One region of the Stenotrophomonas sp. 93052_Sma genome, then DNA from elsewhere that is predicted to be linked to it. Evidence: riboswitches for the same ligand, from Rfam matches in the RefSeq annotation. Region 1 holds a riboswitch; the other holds the start of a gene.
What was found. Region 1 has a riboswitch for glycine ahead of gcvP (aminomethyl-transferring glycine dehydrogenase). Riboswitches for the same ligand answer to the same signal wherever they lie in the genome.

Region 1 (4,093 bases):
CAGCACCACACGGTCGCCCGGCCGTGCATGCATGGCCCAGCGCGAGGCGGGGCCGGTCACGCCGTGGATGACGAAATCGACGTCGACCTCGCCCTGCTCGGCGCGCAGCTGGCGGATGGTGTAGGTGCGCATCGGCGGGCGCTGGTCGTCCGGCAGGGCCCGATAGCGTGGATACCAGTCCTCGCCGCTGGGGACCTGCGGCACCTCCTGGCCGGGCAAGGGGAAGAACACCTTGATGCGCTGGTCCGGGCCTTCGGTCTTCATCCGCGCCACGTCGGCACCGGTGAACACCATGCGGTCCAGGGAAGGGGAAAGAACGCGGCGCTCCTTCAGCGCCACCTCGAACAGGCGGTAGGTCTGCTGCGCAGCCATGGGGGAACCTCATGCAACGACATCGGATTGGCTGGCTGTCGTGCACCCGTGCACCGGCTGGCTGGAGTGCCCAGCCTAGTCCGGTGGTTTCCCGTCGCAAGCGCTGCCGGCGTCGCGGCCTGCCCTATCCCTGCACGCTGCTCAGTGACTCGTGCAGACTGCCTGCGCCGCGCGTTCACGCTGGTGTTCCCAGTACCAGAACACGAAACCAGCACCGAAGAACGCGGCCTGGCCCAACGCCAGGTGCAGCGGGCTGGCGCTCAGCAGCGGCGATACCACGCCGGCCACCACGGTGCTGATCATCAGCTGCACGAAGGCCTGCAGCGACGAGGCCAGGCCGCGCTGGTGCGGGTACATGTCCAGCACCGCCAGCGCCAGGATCGGGAAGATCAGCGCCATGCCCATGCCGCCCAGGAAGATCGGCAGCACCGCCCACGGCAGCACGAACTGCGGGGCCAGCGCCACGTAGCCGACGTTCAACAGCACCGACAGCGCGCACAGGCCGAAACCGATGGCGACCTGGCGGGTGGGCGTGGTGTGCCCGGCCATGCGCCCTGACAGGAACGAACCAGTGGTCATGCCGCCGATGGTGGGGATGAACAGCCAGGCGAAGCCGCCCTCGCCCAGATGCAGATGCTGCATCACGAACACCGGCGCCGAGGAGATGTACAGGAAGATTCCACCGAAGCCGATGCTGCCGGCCAGCGCCAGGCGCAGGAAGCGCGGGTTGAAGCCGATGCGCAGGTAATCACGCATCAACGTGCGCGGCGACAACGGCACGCGCGCTTCAACCGGATGGGTCTCCGGCAGGTAGCGCGCAGTGGCCGCCAGCAGGACCAGCCCGAACACCACCAGGAACCAGAAGATCAGCGGCCAGCCGGCGCCACTGAGCAGGATCCAGCCACCGATGATCGGTGCGATGGCCGGGGCGATGCCGAACAGCATCGACACCTGGCTCATCAGGCGCTGCGCGTCGTGGCCATGGTAGAGATCGCGGATCACCGCGCGGCCAACGATCATGCCGACACCCGCCGACAGGCCCTGCAGCGCGCGGAACGCCAGCAGCGTGGTGAGGTCGGTGGACAGCGCGCAGCCGACCGAGGCGCCGACGAACACCACCAGGCCACCGAGGATCACCCACTTGCGGCCCCAGGCATCGGACAGCGGGCCGTGCGCCAGGCTCATCAGGCCGTAGAACAGCAGGTACACGCTGATGGTCTGCTGCACCGCCACTTCGTCCACCGCCAGGCGCTGGGCCAGCTGCGGGAACGCCGGGAAGATGGTGTCGATCGAGAACGGACCGAACATGGCCAGACCGGCGAGCAGCAGGGCCATGCGGCGGGTGGAGGGAGCAACAGCGGCGGTCATGGGGAAGGCGTCCGGCAGGGCCATGCGCGGCACGCACGGCGGGCGCCGGTCCCCTTCTGCAGGGACGGCGCCAGATGAATTCGGGTATCCACCCATCATAGGTGGGGATTGCGCCCGATGCCATGCAGCGGTGCACAAAACGCACGGACGGGCCATCGGCCATTCAGGCGCGGCGGCCATGCCTGGAGGCGGCCGGCGGGCCCGCAACGGGCTATAATCAGCGGGCAACACGGTGGGAGAAGCGGAACACCGCTGCCGAAGGCGCAACGCCCGTAATCGCTCAGGCCCGATACCACCCGTAACAGAACTCTGGAGAGACCGGTTCGATCCGGCGCCGAAGGGGCACGAAGCTGCGGTCCGCCGCGCTTTTAAACTCTCAGGCAAAAGGACAGAGGGGCGCCCCGCAGACCGCCGACCGGCGGCTTGTGCCCGTGCGTGTGCCCTTTCCTGACGGATCCTTCGCCATGTCCCAGAACACCCCTTCCCTGCGTGAGCTCGAGCACCACAATGCGTTCGTCGAGCGCCACATCGGCCCCAACGACGCCGAGATCGCGCAGATGCTCGATGTCGTCGGCCACGCGTCGCTGGATGGCATGACCGATGCCATCGTACCGGCCAAGATCAAGTCGCCGGCGCCGCTGGCGCTGCCGGAGTCGATGACCGAAGTGCAGGCACTGGCGAAGATCCGTGCGATCGCCGACAAGAACACCGTGCTGCGCAGCTTCATCGGCCAGGGCTACTACGGTACCCACACGCCGAACGTGATCCTGCGCAACATCCTGGAAAACCCGGCCTGGTACACCGCCTACACCCCGTACCAGGCGGAAATCTCGCAGGGCCGCATGGAAGCGCTGATCAACTTCCAGACCCTGTGCGCCGACCTCACCGGCATGGAAATCGCCAACGCCTCGCTGCTGGACGAAGCCACTGCCGCCGCCGAAGCGATGACCCTGGCCAAGCGTTCGGCCAAGTCGAAGTCGGACACCTTCTTCGTGCACGACGCCGTGCACCCGCAGACCTTGGAACTGCTGCGTACCCGCGCAGAACCCATGGGCATCGTGCTGCGCGTCGGCACCCCGGCCGAAGCACTGGAAGCGGAAGCCTTCGGCCTGCTGCTGCAGTACCCGGACACCTTCGGCCAGGTCGGCGACTACAAGGCGCTGGTCGACGCCGTGCACGCACGCGGCGGCCTGGTGGCCGTGGCCACCGACCTGCTGGCCCTGACCCTGCTGGCCGCCCCGGGCGAATGGGGCGCGGACATCGTGGTCGGCAACAGCCAGCGTTTCGGCGTGCCGTTCGGCTTCGGCGGCCCGCACGCCGCGTTCATGGCCTGCCGTGACGCCTACAAGCGCTCGATGCCGGGCCGCCTGATCGGCGTCTCGGTCGATGCCCAGGGCAACCCGGCCTACCGCCTGACCCTGCAGACCCGCGAGCAGCACATCCGCCGCGAGAAGGCCACGTCCAACATCTGCACCGCACAGGTGCTGCTGGCGGTGATGGCCTCGATGTACGCCGTTTACCACGGCCCGGACGGCCTGACCCGCATCGCCCGCCGCACCCATCGCCTAGCCTCGATCCTGGCCGCCGCGCTGCGCAACGCCGGCGTGCAGGTCGGTGGTGACTTCTTCGACACCCTGCATGTCACCGGCGTGCATGCCGATGAGATCCACGCCAAGGCCCGCGCCGCCGGCTACAACCTGCGCGCGATCGACAGCGACTCGGTCGGCATCAGCCTGGACGAGACCGCCACCCGCGCCGACGTGGTCGCGCTGGCTGCCGTGTTCGGTGCCCAGGCCGACGTCGACGCGCTGGATGCCAGCACCGCCGATGCACTGCCGGCCGGCCTGCTGCGCCAGTCCGCGTTCCTGACCCATCCGGTGTTCAACACCCACCACAGCGAGCACGAACTGCTGCGCTACCTGCGTTCGCTGGCCGACAAGGACCTGGCGATGGACCGCACGATGATCCCGCTGGGCTCGTGCACCATGAAGCTCAACGCCACCGCCGAGATGATCCCGGTGACCTGGCCGGAGTTCTCGCAGATCCACCCGCTGGTGCCGGCCGACCAGGCGCTGGGCTACAAGGAACTGATCGACACGCTGGAAGCGATGCTGGTGGAATGCACCGGCTACGACGCGGTCAGCCTGCAGCCGAACTCCGGCGCGCAGGGCGAGTACGCCGGCCTGCTGGCGATCCGCGCCTACCACCGCTCGCGCGGCGAAGACCACCGCGACATCTGCCTGATCCCGGACTCGGCGCACGGCACCAACCCGGCCTCGGCGCAGATGTGCGGCATGAAGGTGGTGGTGACCAAGACCGATGCCAACGGCAACGTCGACGTGGAAGACATCCG
Region 2 (4,093 bases), 820 kb from region 1:
ATCAGTTCGTACCGGCCCGCACTGTGGTGTGGGCCGCCGGTGTGGCCGCTTCACCGCTGGCGCGCACCCTGGAGGTGCCACTGGACCGCGCTGGACGCGTGCAGGTGCAACCCGACCTCACCCTGCCTGGGCACCCCGAGCTGTTCGTGGCCGGTGACCTGGCCGCACTGAACCAGGCCAATGGCAAGCCGGTACCCGGCGTTGCGCCCGCCGCCAAGCAGATGGGCAAGTACGTGGCCGAGGTGATCCGCGCGCGTCTGCATGGCAAGGCCGCACCGGGGCCGTTCAAGTACGCCGACTTCGGCAACCTCGCCACCATCGGCCGCATGGCCGCGATCGTGCACCTGGGCCGGCTGCAACTCTCGGGCGTCCTCGCCTGGTGGTTCTGGCTGGCCGCACACGTGTTCTTCCTGATCGGCTTCCGCAACCGCATCGTGGTGCTGCTGAACTGGGCCGTGGCGTACTGGAGCTACCAGCGCAGCGCGCGCATCATTTTTGGTGATGACCAGGAAGACCGGCGACCCCGACGGTAGTGCCGGCCGCTGGCCGGCTGCTGCGCGGTCGGATCCCTTTCCGCAGGAAAGGGCTCTGACCCCGTCAACACCATCCACGCATGGCGTGGATCTACCGGTTCATCGGGCCGCCCGGCACCCGCCGTTTCGACCAGGTGCGGCAGAAATCCTCCTTCCTCGCGGCATCGGCAATCTGCGTGCTACTCCAATACCGGGTGATCCAGACTGTCAGTGCGGTACTGCTGAGATGCCAGCGCAGCATGTCGTGCCTTGGCTGCCGCATCAGGTGGCGGCGTGCAACCCAGAACGCTTCGCGCTCGACGTCAGTCGCCTTCTTCAACGCTTCAGGATCGAAGAACCGCGTCGTGAAGCTCCATGGATTCATCGGCTGGAATCCCGTGCGCTGCTCACTGCTGCACGCAGCCATACCACTGGGTGCGCGGTCCGCCGGCTTCGGCCGGCCTTCCACCAGCGCCAGCCCGAGCCGGTACAGCAGGCCAGGCAGCAGTGCGATGCCCGCGGCCAGCATGACGACGGAGATCCATGCTTTGCCGGCAGCACCCATCGCTCACTTCGCCTTTGGTTTTGGATACCACAGTGCGTTGACGATGACCCAGCGCTGGTCGAAGCGCCCCATGTGGAAGTAATCGACGAACCACAGGGTTTCCAGCCGCACCGAGGCGGCGTTGCCGGTCACGTCCAGCACCGTGCAGCGGCGGTCCCATTGATCCTTCGGGGTCTTCAACGCGCCCTGCTTCGTCAGCGCCACCAGTTCTTCCTTCGACATTCGGCGCAGGCCCAGGCGTTCGTCGGGCGTATCGCCGAGCACCGCGCGCTTGGCCAGGTCCGGGTGCAGGGAACGGGCGACACGCTGCGGGTCGGCTTCCAGCTGGCCGTCGACGTAATCATGGCAGGTGGCTTCAATGGCCTCGAGGGTGGCCGGATCGGCAGTGGGGCTCGTTGCTGCGGAAAGAGCGAACAGCAGGGCAATCGTGGACATCCGGGTCTCCAGCTCTGGGCGCGGGGTGATCATGGCATGGGCCAAGTGGCCCATCCACGCATGGCGTGGATCTACAGAAGCGTCTCGGCCGGTTCCTGCAGCCAGGCCAGCTTGCGTTCGCGCGGCTGCTGCTTGAGTTGCCACTCGGCCCGCGAGGCGGCGGCCCGGTCCGGGTACTCGCGCACGGCCAGCACGCGCAGCGGCGGCCGTGCCCGGGTGTAGCGCGCCCTTGCCGGCCTGGTGGGCGGCGAAACGCGCCTCCACATCGGTGCTGATGCCGGCGTAGTAGCTGCCATCGCGGCATTCGAGCAGGTACAGGAACCACGGGCGGAGGGACGGGGCCATGCCCGGATTATGCCGTGCTGCACTGCAGCGGATATACTGGCGCCCGAATGCAGGAGAGAGGCGCCGCGCTGGCGCCCGCCGAAGGCGCAGGCTCCCATGATCGCTCAGGCCGGTGGGCTGGAATCCCACCAACCATGCATTCGACTCGCCGAGCTGGAGAGAGGTCACCGGGCATGCCCGGGACGATCCGCCGAAGGGGCACGCGGCCAACGCCGCTGAACTCTCAGGCAAAAGGACAGCGGGAGCGGCACCGGTCATCGTCATCCCGTCATTGCGCAGGCAGTGGCGGTAGTCGCGCATGGCCGGCCCCACCGCGCCCGGAGCCTGTCCCATGCTGCTGTCCATCATCTACCTGATCGCCATTTCCGCCGAAGCCATGACCGGCGCGCTGTCCGCCGGCCGTCGCCGCATGGACCTGTTCGGGGTGGTCATGATCGCCTGCGTCACCGCCCTCGGGGGCGGTTCGCTGCGCGACATCCTGCTCGGCCACTACCCGCTCGGCTGGGTGAAGCATCCCGAGTACCTGGGCTTCACCGTGTGCGCGGCGCTGATCGCCACCTGGGTGGCGCGCTGGATGCACCACTTCCGCCGCACCTTCCTGGTGCTCGATGGCCTGGGCCTGATCGCCTTCACCCTGATCGGCTGTTCGATCGCGCGAGGCCGGCCATGCCATGCCGATCGTGCTGATCGCCGGCATGCTGACCGGTGCCTTCGGTGGCGTGCTGCGCGACATTCTCTGCAACGAGGTGCCGCTGATCTTCCAGAAGGAGCTGTACGCGATCATCGCGCTGCTGACCGGCGCGGCCTACCTGTTGCTGCTGCACTGGGGCGTGGCCGACGCCACCGCGATCCTGTGCTGCCTCGGCGGCGGCTTCGCGCTGCGCCTGCTGGCGATCCACTACCGCTGGGAAATGCCGAAGTTCGTGTACCACGACGAAGTGCATTGATTGTTTGACGGTAGTGCCGGCCGCTGGCCGGCAACACGGCACGCGCCCGCAGATTCCGGCAGGTTGCCGGCCAGCGGCCGGCACTACCGAATGCGTTGCATGACCATGGTCATGCGGCATTGGCCGGGGTGATTGGCTACCATTGTCACCCCGTCGCTGCCGCGACGGCATCCAGCCACGCCGCGCCCGCGGCCCCGCCAGACAACTCCCTCCCCGCTGCCCGTGGTGCCGTGAACGCGCCGACGGGCCCGCATGTCCCTGCGCGCGCAGGGCGCAGGATGCCCCATGTCTGTCGCCGAAAATTCCCGCTTCCGTCGTGCCCGCCTGTTGTGGGCGGTGCTGGCCATCGCCCTCGTCGCCGTTCTGGCGTGGTGGCTGTGGCCCCGGAATGGCGCCGGCAGCAGCGACGATGCGCCGGGCAAGACGGTGCCGGTACGCGTGGCACGCGCCAGCGCCGAGCCGCTGGTGCTGCGCCTGAAGGCGGTCGGTACGGTCACCCCGCTGCACAGCGTGGTGGTACGCAGCCGCGTGGATGGCGAACTGCTACGGCTGCATTTCCAGGAAGGCCAGCAGGTGAAGGCCGGCGATCTGCTGGCGCAGATCGACCCGCGCCCGTATGAAGTGAAGCTGGCACAGGCGCAGGGTACCCAGCAGCAGAATCTGGCCGAGCTGGAAAACGCCGAGCGCCAGCTGCAGCGCTACCGCGAACTGCAGAAGCAGAACTACGTGTCCGGGCAGGAACTGAGCGACCAGCAGAGCAAGGTGCGCCAGCTGCAGGGCCGCCGCCTCGGCGATCAGGCGTCTGTTGATGAAGCGCGCCTGCAGCTGCAGTACACCCGCATCACCGCGCCGGTCAGTGGCCGCGTCGGGCTGCGCCGGTTGGACGTGGGCAACCTGGTGCGCGCCAGCGATGCCGAAGGCCTGGTGACGCTGGCGCAGACCGCGCCGATCAGCGTGCTGTTCACCGTGCCCGAACCCGAGCTGCCTGCGCTGCTCGATGCCGTGCAGGCGCAACCGGCACTGGCGGTGGAAACCTGGGACCGCGAAGAACGCCGGCAGCTGGCCCGCGGCTCGCTGTCCAGCGTCGACAACCGCATCGATACCACCACCGGCACGTTGAAACTGCGTGCGCACTTCGACAACCACGATCTGGCGCTGTTCCCCAACCAGTTCGTCAACGTCCGCCTGCAGCTGGGCGAGCAGCCCGCGCTGCTGATTCCCGATGCCGCCGTGCAGTTCGGCAGCCAGGGCAACTACGTGCATATCGTCGACAAGGACAGCAAGGCACA

Region 2: it holds a riboswitch for glycine, as region 1 does, so the genes downstream of both, ACZK2V_RS20790 (trimeric intracellular cation channel family protein) here and gcvP (aminomethyl-transferring glycine dehydrogenase) in region 1, are expected to answer to the same signal.

The regions. Positions count from the first base shown of each region.
Region 1 is NZ_CM151134.1:3,629,634-3,633,726, forward strand. Features, by position in the region: gene ACZK2V_RS17100 (siderophore-interacting protein) at 1-372, opposite strand, end outside; gene ACZK2V_RS17105 (multidrug effflux MFS transporter) at 514-1,740, opposite strand; glycine riboswitch at 2,040-2,142, shown strand; gene gcvP (aminomethyl-transferring glycine dehydrogenase) at 2,205-4,093, shown strand, end outside.
Region 2 is NZ_CM151134.1:4,447,128-4,451,220, forward strand. Features, by position in the region: gene ACZK2V_RS20770 (NAD(P)/FAD-dependent oxidoreductase) at 1-533, shown strand, start outside; gene ACZK2V_RS20775 (hypothetical protein) at 625-1,077, opposite strand; gene ACZK2V_RS20780 (nuclear transport factor 2 family protein) at 1,081-1,512, opposite strand; partial or broken gene ACZK2V_RS20785 (GIY-YIG nuclease family protein) at 1,584-1,857, opposite strand; glycine riboswitch at 1,898-1,987, shown strand; glycine riboswitch at 2,001-2,104, shown strand; partial or broken gene ACZK2V_RS20790 (trimeric intracellular cation channel family protein) at 2,189-2,804, shown strand; gene ACZK2V_RS20795 (MdtA/MuxA family multidrug efflux RND transporter periplasmic adaptor subunit) at 3,090-4,093, shown strand, end outside.